DNA from 2 places in the Arthrobacter sp. 4R501 genome. Region 1 is predicted to be linked to the other one. Evidence: riboswitches for the same ligand, from Rfam matches in the RefSeq annotation. Region 1 holds a riboswitch; the other holds the start of a gene.
What was found. A riboswitch is a leader RNA that binds a small molecule or an ion and turns the genes downstream of it on or off. The one in region 1 is predicted to bind cyclic di-AMP.
Positions count from the first base shown of each region.

Region 2: linked by a shared signal. The riboswitch ahead of CXR02_RS15655 (M23 family metallopeptidase) and the one ahead of CXR02_RS11115 (M23 family metallopeptidase) in region 1 are both predicted to bind cyclic di-AMP.

Region 1 covers NZ_PJIW01000009.1:152,800-157,005, forward strand. The annotation lists gene CXR02_RS11105 (TetR/AcrR family transcriptional regulator) at 79-690, shown strand; gene CXR02_RS11110 (four-helix bundle copper-binding protein) at 923-1,336, opposite strand; cyclic di-AMP (ydaO/yuaA leader) riboswitch at 1,651-1,845, shown strand; gene CXR02_RS11115 (M23 family metallopeptidase) at 1,938-2,624, shown strand; gene CXR02_RS11120 (hypothetical protein) at 2,617-3,174, opposite strand; gene CXR02_RS11125 (F510_1955 family glycosylhydrolase) at 3,233-4,117, opposite strand; gene CXR02_RS11130 (DUF305 domain-containing protein) at 4,197-4,206, opposite strand, start outside.
Region 2 covers NZ_PJIW01000015.1:92,945-97,150, forward strand. The annotation lists gene CXR02_RS15650 (C40 family peptidase) at 1-393, opposite strand, end outside; cyclic di-AMP (ydaO/yuaA leader) riboswitch at 464-626, opposite strand; gene CXR02_RS15655 (M23 family metallopeptidase) at 775-1,599, opposite strand; cyclic di-AMP (ydaO/yuaA leader) riboswitch at 1,603-1,846, opposite strand; gene CXR02_RS15660 (metal-dependent transcriptional regulator) at 1,976-2,671, opposite strand; gene serC (phosphoserine transaminase) at 2,949-4,079, shown strand; gene CXR02_RS15670 (MFS transporter) at 4,163-4,206, opposite strand, start outside.

The DNA of each region.
Region 1 (4,206 bases):
TCTGCGGGCGTGTTTACAAGACAGTATGTCTTCTCGCGATCACCCTGTCCAACGTAGGACGGAGCGTATACTTCAGGAATGCCGAAGCTCTGGAACGAGACCATCGAATCGCACCGCAGCGCCGTCCGTTCGGCGATCCTGGACACCACGGCGGCCTTGGTGGCCAGTCAGGGGCTGTCATCGGTGACGATGTCACAGATCGCCCAGACCGCGGGGATCGGCCGGGCCACCCTGTATAAGTACTTTCCGGACGTGGACGAGATCCTGACGGCTTGGCACGAACGCCAGGTCCAAGCCCATTTGGAACATCTGGCTCGGGTCCGTGACCGCGCGGCGGGCCCGAATCAAAAGCTTGAAGCCGTCCTCAAGGCTTACGCGCTGATCGCCCACTCTCACGACGGTCGTGCTGAGGCCGCACGACTGCACCAGGGATCACACGTCGGTCGCGCGCACCAGCATCTCCATGAATTCCTGGCGGAGATTTTGAGTGATGGTGCCGGCGCCGGGGTGTTCCGCTCCGATGTTGCCCCGGATGAGCTCGCCGGATATTGCCTTCATGCCTTGGAAGCGGCCAGTGGATTGGTGTCCCGTGAGGCTGTCTTTCGTCTCGTCAAAGTCACGATGGCCGGGCTGCAGCCTCCCGCGGCGCCTACGCCTGAAACCGGCACGCCTTCAACGCACCAGGATTAACGCCGGCGCGGGCACGCGGGCGAGTAGCGGCCGGGTCGTCCTGGTAGGAGGGAAGCGTTCAGGTGGGATTCAATGGCAACGCCTTTGACGTCCAGTCTCCGTCCCTGCATAGGTTTCTACGTCTCTCCAGGCAGATGTGAGGTCTCCGGTGGATTCAAGAATCAGTGTCGGAGAAGGGGAATTCGAAGGCCTCCGGTTCCCGCCGGCATTTCGGCGCGTTCGTATCGGCCGTTTAGTCGAGTGACGCGAGGAGTTCGTTGCACGCATTTTCGCAACGGCGGCAAGCTTCTGCGCAGATCCGGCAGTGGCTGTGCATTTCGGCGTGCCGTTCGCATTCGTCAGCACAGGTTTTGCACAGGGTGGCGCAGGCCTGCAAGACGGAGCGGGTGACGTTGGCGTCGTAGCCGGTGTGACGGGAGAGGACATTTCCTGTGGCTGTGCAGATGTCGGCACAGTCAAGGTCCGTGCGGATGCACTTGGTCAGCTCGGTGACCATGTCTTCGCTCAGGCACGCATCTGCGCAGGCCGTGCAGGCCTGTGCGCAGTCAAAAGACGCGGCGATACCTTCGGCGAGCTTGTGCTGGTCGATGCTGCCAAGATCCTTCGGGTAGGCATCAAGCATTTTGTGGGCGCTGGCGTGTGTCATCGTTTTCTCTCTTCCATGGTGTTGAGCGGCTGGAAATAGATACGGTGGGCCGGCTTGCGTGTTCTGCTAACCGGCTCCGCTGTGGTGCTTGTGTCGTACCCCCTTTTGGTTGATGATTCTGGCCCTGCCCAGGCGAGGACGGCTTCTCACCGAGCACTGTCAGGCACAGCGTAACTTTCCCCGGACAGGCCAGCTACCCCCGACGTCTGGTTACTGGGATCGAAACGCCTTACTCAAGATTTGGTAACGAATTTGTAACTTCCGCGTGTCGTTGGTTAGAGTCGAGGGATTACATGCCCGTAGCGGGTATGGGTGTGACCGCTTCGCCAAACCCCGCCGGCGGTCCACGTACTTCATTCTCAAGGCGGGGGCGGAGAACCCACAAACGGTGCCATGTGCACCTTGGGGTGAAGCCGACCTGCAAAAGTTCCTGAGGGTGCCAGGCAGGGCGGCCGGACAGTCCACTCGTCCGAATCCGACAGCTAACTTCGCCGGCGTCGAGAGGACTTCCATCTTGTCTGCCCACCCCAAACATGCCCGTCGGCGTGCCCTTCCGGCGTTTACTTCATCCCGTTTCCGTAGCGTTTTCCATGAACCGGCCGTGAGGATCCGCGGCCAGCAGCTGGGGGTGGCTGCCGCGGTTACCACAATGTTTGCCCTGACCGCCCTGTCTGCGGCGAATGCAGATCCCGGCATCCAGAAGGCTGCCACCGACAGCCCCGCCTCCGCAACGGCGGTTTCCGTCCCGGCAGTGATAGCTGATGCAGGTGCTGCTCTGGTCTTTGAGAGCCCCGGCGTGAGCTCTCAGCCGGCCCCGGCCCCGGCACCGGAGCCGGCGGTTCAGGCAGCGGGAGCGGTCCAGAGCCCTGCTGCTCCTGCTGCCCCTGCAGTGGAATCGAAGGGCCTGCGGGCGCCGCTGGCTTCGATGAACGTCAGTTCCACGTTCGGCTACAGGGTAAGCCCGATCACCGGGGCTGCCGCTGAAATGCACACCGGGATTGATCTGACGGGAGCTTGCTCGACAGCTGTTTTCGCCGCGGGCGCCGGTACGGTCACCGAGGCGGGTTGGAGCCAGTATGGCGGCGGGAACCGAATCGTCGTCGATCACGGCAACGGCCTGAAGACGACCTACAACCACTTGGCCAGCATCGGCGTTTCCGTCGGGCAGGTCCTGGCGCAGGGACAGCAGATCGCCGGGGTCGGCACGACCGGAAATTCGACCGGATGCCACCTTCACTTCGAAGTCATGGTCAACGGCCAGACGGTCGATCCGTCCGCGTTCATCTGAGCAGATCACCTTCGGGGCCCGACTCTGGTTGCCCTGTGCCTTCCGCGCAGGCTTGGATCTCGTTGTCCCCGAATGAGGCTTGCCGGTGGACTTCCAGGGCCCGGTCCCGGGCCTGGCGGGAGGAGCGAGCGGCTTCTACCCGTCCGGCAGCGCCAAAGAGGCTGGCAGCCCAGTCGAATTCCGCTGCGGCGTCGCGGTACAGCCCTTCATCAAAGAGGCGCCTGCCGATCTGGTGCCGGACGTTCGCCTCCCTGGTTCTTGTCCGCGACAAGCGGAGGGCCTGTTCCTGGAGCTTGGCAGCGTCGTGCCAGCGGTACATGCGTTGATAGGCGTTCGCGAGGACGAGCAGCGCCTGGAAGCGGTCCTTGGAGGCGGCCAGCAGCGCCTGGCCCTCGATGACCGCTTCTTCATGGCGTCCCAGAAGGGAAAGGACCCACACGCGTTCCAGCTCGGTGCAGCCGCCGAGGCGGGCCTCCATCGCGTTCGGGTCCAGCACCACGTCGCGTAGCGTCGCAGCGTCCGTACGCCAGATACTTTCGTCAGCCTCCATGGATTAGGGTCCGGCTTCTGGGTTGTCGATGCAAAAGGAATCTGCCCATGCCGTCAGCTCAGGCGGCGTCCGAGGGCCTGAAAGTGGCTCCGCCGTCGGTGGAGACGACCAGGCCGTCGACCGTGGCTGCCCAGATCCAAGGTTTCCCATCCGAGCCTTCCACGGCCGCTATCGCATGGACCTGCCCCTCGATCCGGCCTGTCCGGGACCATGTTTGCCCGCCGTCGGCCGAAGAGTGGACGGAACCGTTGGGTTCCACGCCGATGGCTTCGGAGGCGCTGGCGAAAGTCACGAACTGGATCACCGGAGCGGCCGGGTTCAGGGCCCAGGTGTCGCCGCCGTCGGTTGAGCGCTGCACACCCTCGCGGGTGGTGGCGAGGACAGTGTCACTGTCGGGATGCGCGGCCAGGGCAGCCGGAACGAATCTGGCGGCGACAACGGACCAGGTCTTCCCGTCCGGGGTTCGGCGCAGTGTCCCGTCGAACGCGACGATGCCGGACTTGGCCGACGTGAGGGCGTGGAAATCGGATTCGCCCTGGCGCGAGAGCTGTTCCCAGGTCTTGCCGCCGTCGGTTGACCTGATCAGGCCCATGGGGTTGGGCAGGTCCGAGGCTGCCCCGGGGTGGCCCGAGGCGTAAAACAGGTCCTGGTCCGCCCCGGCCGTGAAGCCCATCAGGTCATTGGTGTCACCGATTTTGGCCGCGGGCTCCCTGGTGACATCGAACAGGCCCTCGTGGGTAGCCATCAGCACCTGGTCTGTCTCGCGGTTCACGCTCAGGCCGTGAACGTGGCTGCTGGGAAGGGCATTGGAATTGCTTGGGCTGCTCGGCATCGGTCTGGCAGGCGCGGATTCGGGGACGCAGGCCGTGAGGGTGAGGACAAGCCCTGCCGTGGCCGCTGTGAACACTGCGGCCCGGATATGGGAGGAGGAAGGGAAGGACATTGGAGACTCCAGTATTGAAGGATGAAAAAGAGGTGCAGGCAGGTGCCGACCCAGTTCAGGGCCGGCGCCTGGTAACTGGCTAGAGAGTG
Region 2 (4,206 bases), on a different contig from region 1:
GTAGGGGTTGCCGATACCGGTGTAGGCAAGTGCTGCCAGACCCGAAGCGTCGGCGGAGGAGACAGTGTCAGCGAGCTTGCTGGCCGCGGCCTCGGTTGCGGCAGCACCCTGAGCCCCGGTTTCGGAGGCCGTGGACTGCGCACGGACCGTCTCAACCTTCGGCGCCGGCGTCGTCTTGATGACGGGGCGTTCGAAGGAAACGGTAGCCGTAGGCGCGGCAGTTACGGCAAGCGCCGTCTGCGCGGAACCGGACTCGGTAGAGGCGGAAACGCCGGCGGTGGAATCCGCGGCGTTGGCCGGAAGCCCCATGCTCAGGATCAGACCTGATGCAGCTGCGATCACAGCAGCCTGGCGACCTACGGTCCCGGCATTGGCACTGACGGCCTTGGACACGGAGCCCAAGGGATTAGTGCGAACCGGTTGTGCGCGGTGACGCGCAGAAGTATGGCGTGAAGACACGAAGGTAGCCTCTCCCAATGCCTGCGAGGTGAGCTGTCGGATTCGGATGGGAGTCACCCGGCCGCGCTGCTTCACAGTGGAAGCTTTGCGACTTAACCCCAAGGCCTTCAGAATCGAAGACCAAAATTGGTTCCCCCGCCCCTGCCAGACGATGTCATGCGAACGGACCTTGAGCGGTGGCAGAGCTAGGCAATCCACTCAAGAACGTCAACTTCGGAAAAGTTGACGCGCTTTAGACGTTACAGGAGTTCCGAGCCAATGTCACATTCAGGTCACGGCACGTCGCCGCGATTCGAGAGTTGGCCATCATTTGGGTCAGAGCCAGCCGGTGGGGTCAACGACTTCGCCATTGATCTGGACCTCGAAGTGGAGGTGGCAGCCCGTGGACGCGCCCGTGGTGCCGCTGAGGGCAACCACGTCGCCGCGGCTGACCGTCTGGCCTACCTTGACGCTGGCGGAGGAGAGGTGGTTGTAGGTGGTTTCAAGGCCATTGCCGTGATCCACCACCACGCGGTTGCCACCGCCGTACTGGTGCCAGCCAACGAAGGTCACGGTGCCGCTGGCAGCGGCCATGACGGAGGTTCCGCACTGGGCCACGTAGTCCTGGCCGCGGTGAAAGTCGCCGGAGCCGCCGGTGATGGGACTGACCCGGAACCCGAAGGGTGAGGCCGTAACCAGCTGGGCCAGCGGCGGGCCAAGGCTTCCGGCAGAGGCGGCGCGGGTAATGGATCCCGCGGACTGGGCGCTCAACAGCTGCTTCAGCTTGCCGTCGGGATCACCCTGGGTCACTACGGACGAGCGGCTGAAATCAATTTGGGCGGCGGCTTCGGCGGTCACTTCGGGCTGCGGAGCAGCGGAGACGGCTAACGCAGCCTGGCCGGGTGCCGGAGTGGCCATCACGGGGCCGGTCACAGGAACCGTCACAGTGAGAGCCAGGCCTGTTGCTGCCAAGGCGATGCCGGCCTTCTGGCCGAGGCCACTGGCGGCGGCGAAATCCGTCATCTGCCGGAAGGGTCCCCGGCGGCGGCGGGCTTCCCGCTGTGGGTCGCGGGGCCTCTCCGCGCTGAAATCCTCGGCCACTCTGGGCGCCGAGGCGGGACCCACCGCGCGACGGCGGCCCCTGGAGTATTGCGTGGTCAAGAATGTTCCTCTCTGGGTAGCCTGCGAAGTTAGCTGTCGGATTCGGGTCAGAGAGTTCAAAGACCCGGTCCGCCGTGACAAGCACTTCGCGCAGAGATATCCCGTGAGGATCCTTCGCTGGAAGAGGCTTGCTGCTGACGGACTTAACCCCAAGGCAGTCTTACGACTGCCGGTTGTGGTTCCCCCGCCTCTGCCAGTTGGTGACTGATGCACCTGATCCGCTGGCAGAGCTCGGCTCCGGATCAGGTAACGCTTTTGTATCGACGCTGAGTTTCAACTATAGGTGATTAACTTGGACAGTAACAATTCCGTTATCTTTGCGGAACCTTGCGTCGCTGCGCTATGGAACGGCCACACGCGGCGGACCGCCTTCCCGTCAGCTGACGGAAACGAAGACGTGGGATGCCACTTCCGGGGGCAGCTCGAGCGCCCCTTCGATTCCCGGAACGCGCACCGAAATGTACTCCCCTACGCGCTCCAGGGACACCGTGGCACCGGGCCTGATCCCGCCTTCATCCAACTGGACCAGCAGCTCAGGTTCCACCTGGATGGGCTCAGCCAGCCGGCTGACTGTCACGTTCGACGCTGGTCCGTAGCCCTGCATCGCATCCAGGAGATTAATCACACCGGCGTCTGGGAGCGCGGGCGCCGGCCCGCCCAGGGCGGCCAGCCCGGGGATGGGGTTGCCGTACGGAGACTCGGTGGGGTGGTTGAGCAATTCGTAGATGCGCTGCTCTACGCGTTCGCTCATCACATGCTCCCAGCGGCACGCTTCATCGTGGACATAGGCCCAGTCCAGGCCAATCACATCCGCCAGGAGCCGTTCCGCGAGCCTGTGCTTGCGCATCACTTCCGTAGCGCGTTTCCGCCCGGCTTCCGTGAGCTCCAGGTGGCGGTCCCCGGAGACCACGACCAGTCCGTCGCGTTCCATCCGGCCGATGGTTTGGGACACCGTGGGACCGGAATGCCGCAGCCGTTCGGCGATGCGTGCGCGAAGAGCAACGATGTTCTCTTCCTCAAGCTCCAAAATGGTCCGAAGATACATCTCCGTAGTATCGATCAGATCCGTCATCCAGCTCAGCTCCTCGAGCGCAGTACCTTGCGTTGTCCCACCGTATCGCGTCCCGCTCAGCGGCGAGGTCCGCTAAAAAGCTTAGCCTATTTTGAATTTGTCTGGATAATGCCCGGGCGGAGACAAACAGTCTCATTGGCCGGACTATGACGGCCCCGGTTCCCCGCCCAATCGAGGGTTCAGGCAGAATAAGGGAGGTCCTTATGCAGTCACCGCCGACTACCGGCCACCCCACCGCCCGGACGTGAGCCACGTCCATGCCGAAATTGGAGCCCCCGTGAGCGAAACCAGCATCACTATTCCCGCCGACCTCCTGCCAAAGGATGGACGATTCGGCGCAGGACCCTCCAAGGTCAGGCCGGAGCAGCTCGAAGCGCTCTCAGCGGCGTCCAAGACCATCCTGGGCACCTCCCACCGCCAGGCTCCGGTCAAGAACCTCGTGGGCTCCGTCCGTGAAGGCCTCAGCCAGTTCTTCCGCGCCCCCGAAGGCTACGAAGTGGTCCTCGGCGTCGGTGGCTCCACCGCTTTCTGGGACGTCGCCAGCTTCGGCCTGGTGGAAAAGAAGGCCCAGCACCTGTCCTTCGGCGAGTTCGGCTCCAAATTCGCCTCAGCCACCAACAAGGCCCCGTTCCTGGACGCCTCCTCCATCATCAAGTCCGAGCCCGGCACGCGCCCGGTATCGGCCGCCGAGGCTGGCGTGGATGTCTACGCCTGGCCGCAGAACGAAACCTCCACGGGTGTCGCGGCTCCGGTCAAGCGCGTCGCGGGCGCCGACGCCGGTTCCCTGGTCCTGGTGGACGCCACCTCCGCAGCCGGCGGCCTGGACGTGGACGTCTCCGAGGCCGATGTCTACTACTTCGCCCCGCAGAAGAACTTCGCGTCCGACGGCGGCCTGTGGCTGGGGCTCTTCTCCCCCGCCGCGCTGGAACGCGCCGCCCGGGTCAAGGCCAGCGGCCGCTGGATCCCCGATTTCCTGGACCTCCAGACTGCCATCGACAACTCCAAGCTGAACCAGACGTACAACACGCCGTCGCTCTCCACCCTGGTGACCCTCGACGCGCAGGTGCAGTGGCTGAACGCCAACGGCGGCCTGGACTTCGCGTCCGCCCGCACCGCTGACTCCGCCGGCCGGATCTACTCCTGGGCCGAGGCCTCCGAGTACGCGACCCCGTTTGTGGCCAAAGCGGAGGACCGTTCCAACGTCATCGCCACCATCGACTTCGACGACTCGATCGACGCCGCCGCGATCGCCAAGGTCCTGCGCGCCAACGGCATCGTGGACACCGAGCCGTACCGCAAGCTGGGCCGCAACCAGCTCCGGATCGCCACATTTGTGGCCATCGAGCCGGCCGACGTCTCCGCGCTGCTGGCAAGCATCGACTACGTGGTGGGCGAGCTGCGCAAGTAGCGCACCCGCGCGAACGGACACTTGGGGCCCAGATACCGGGGCCCAAGTGTCCGTTCGCACTGTTTTTGTGGTGACGCCAGTTGTCAGTGTCCGGCGGCGTCGTCCGGGTTTTCGTCCCGGGCGGCGC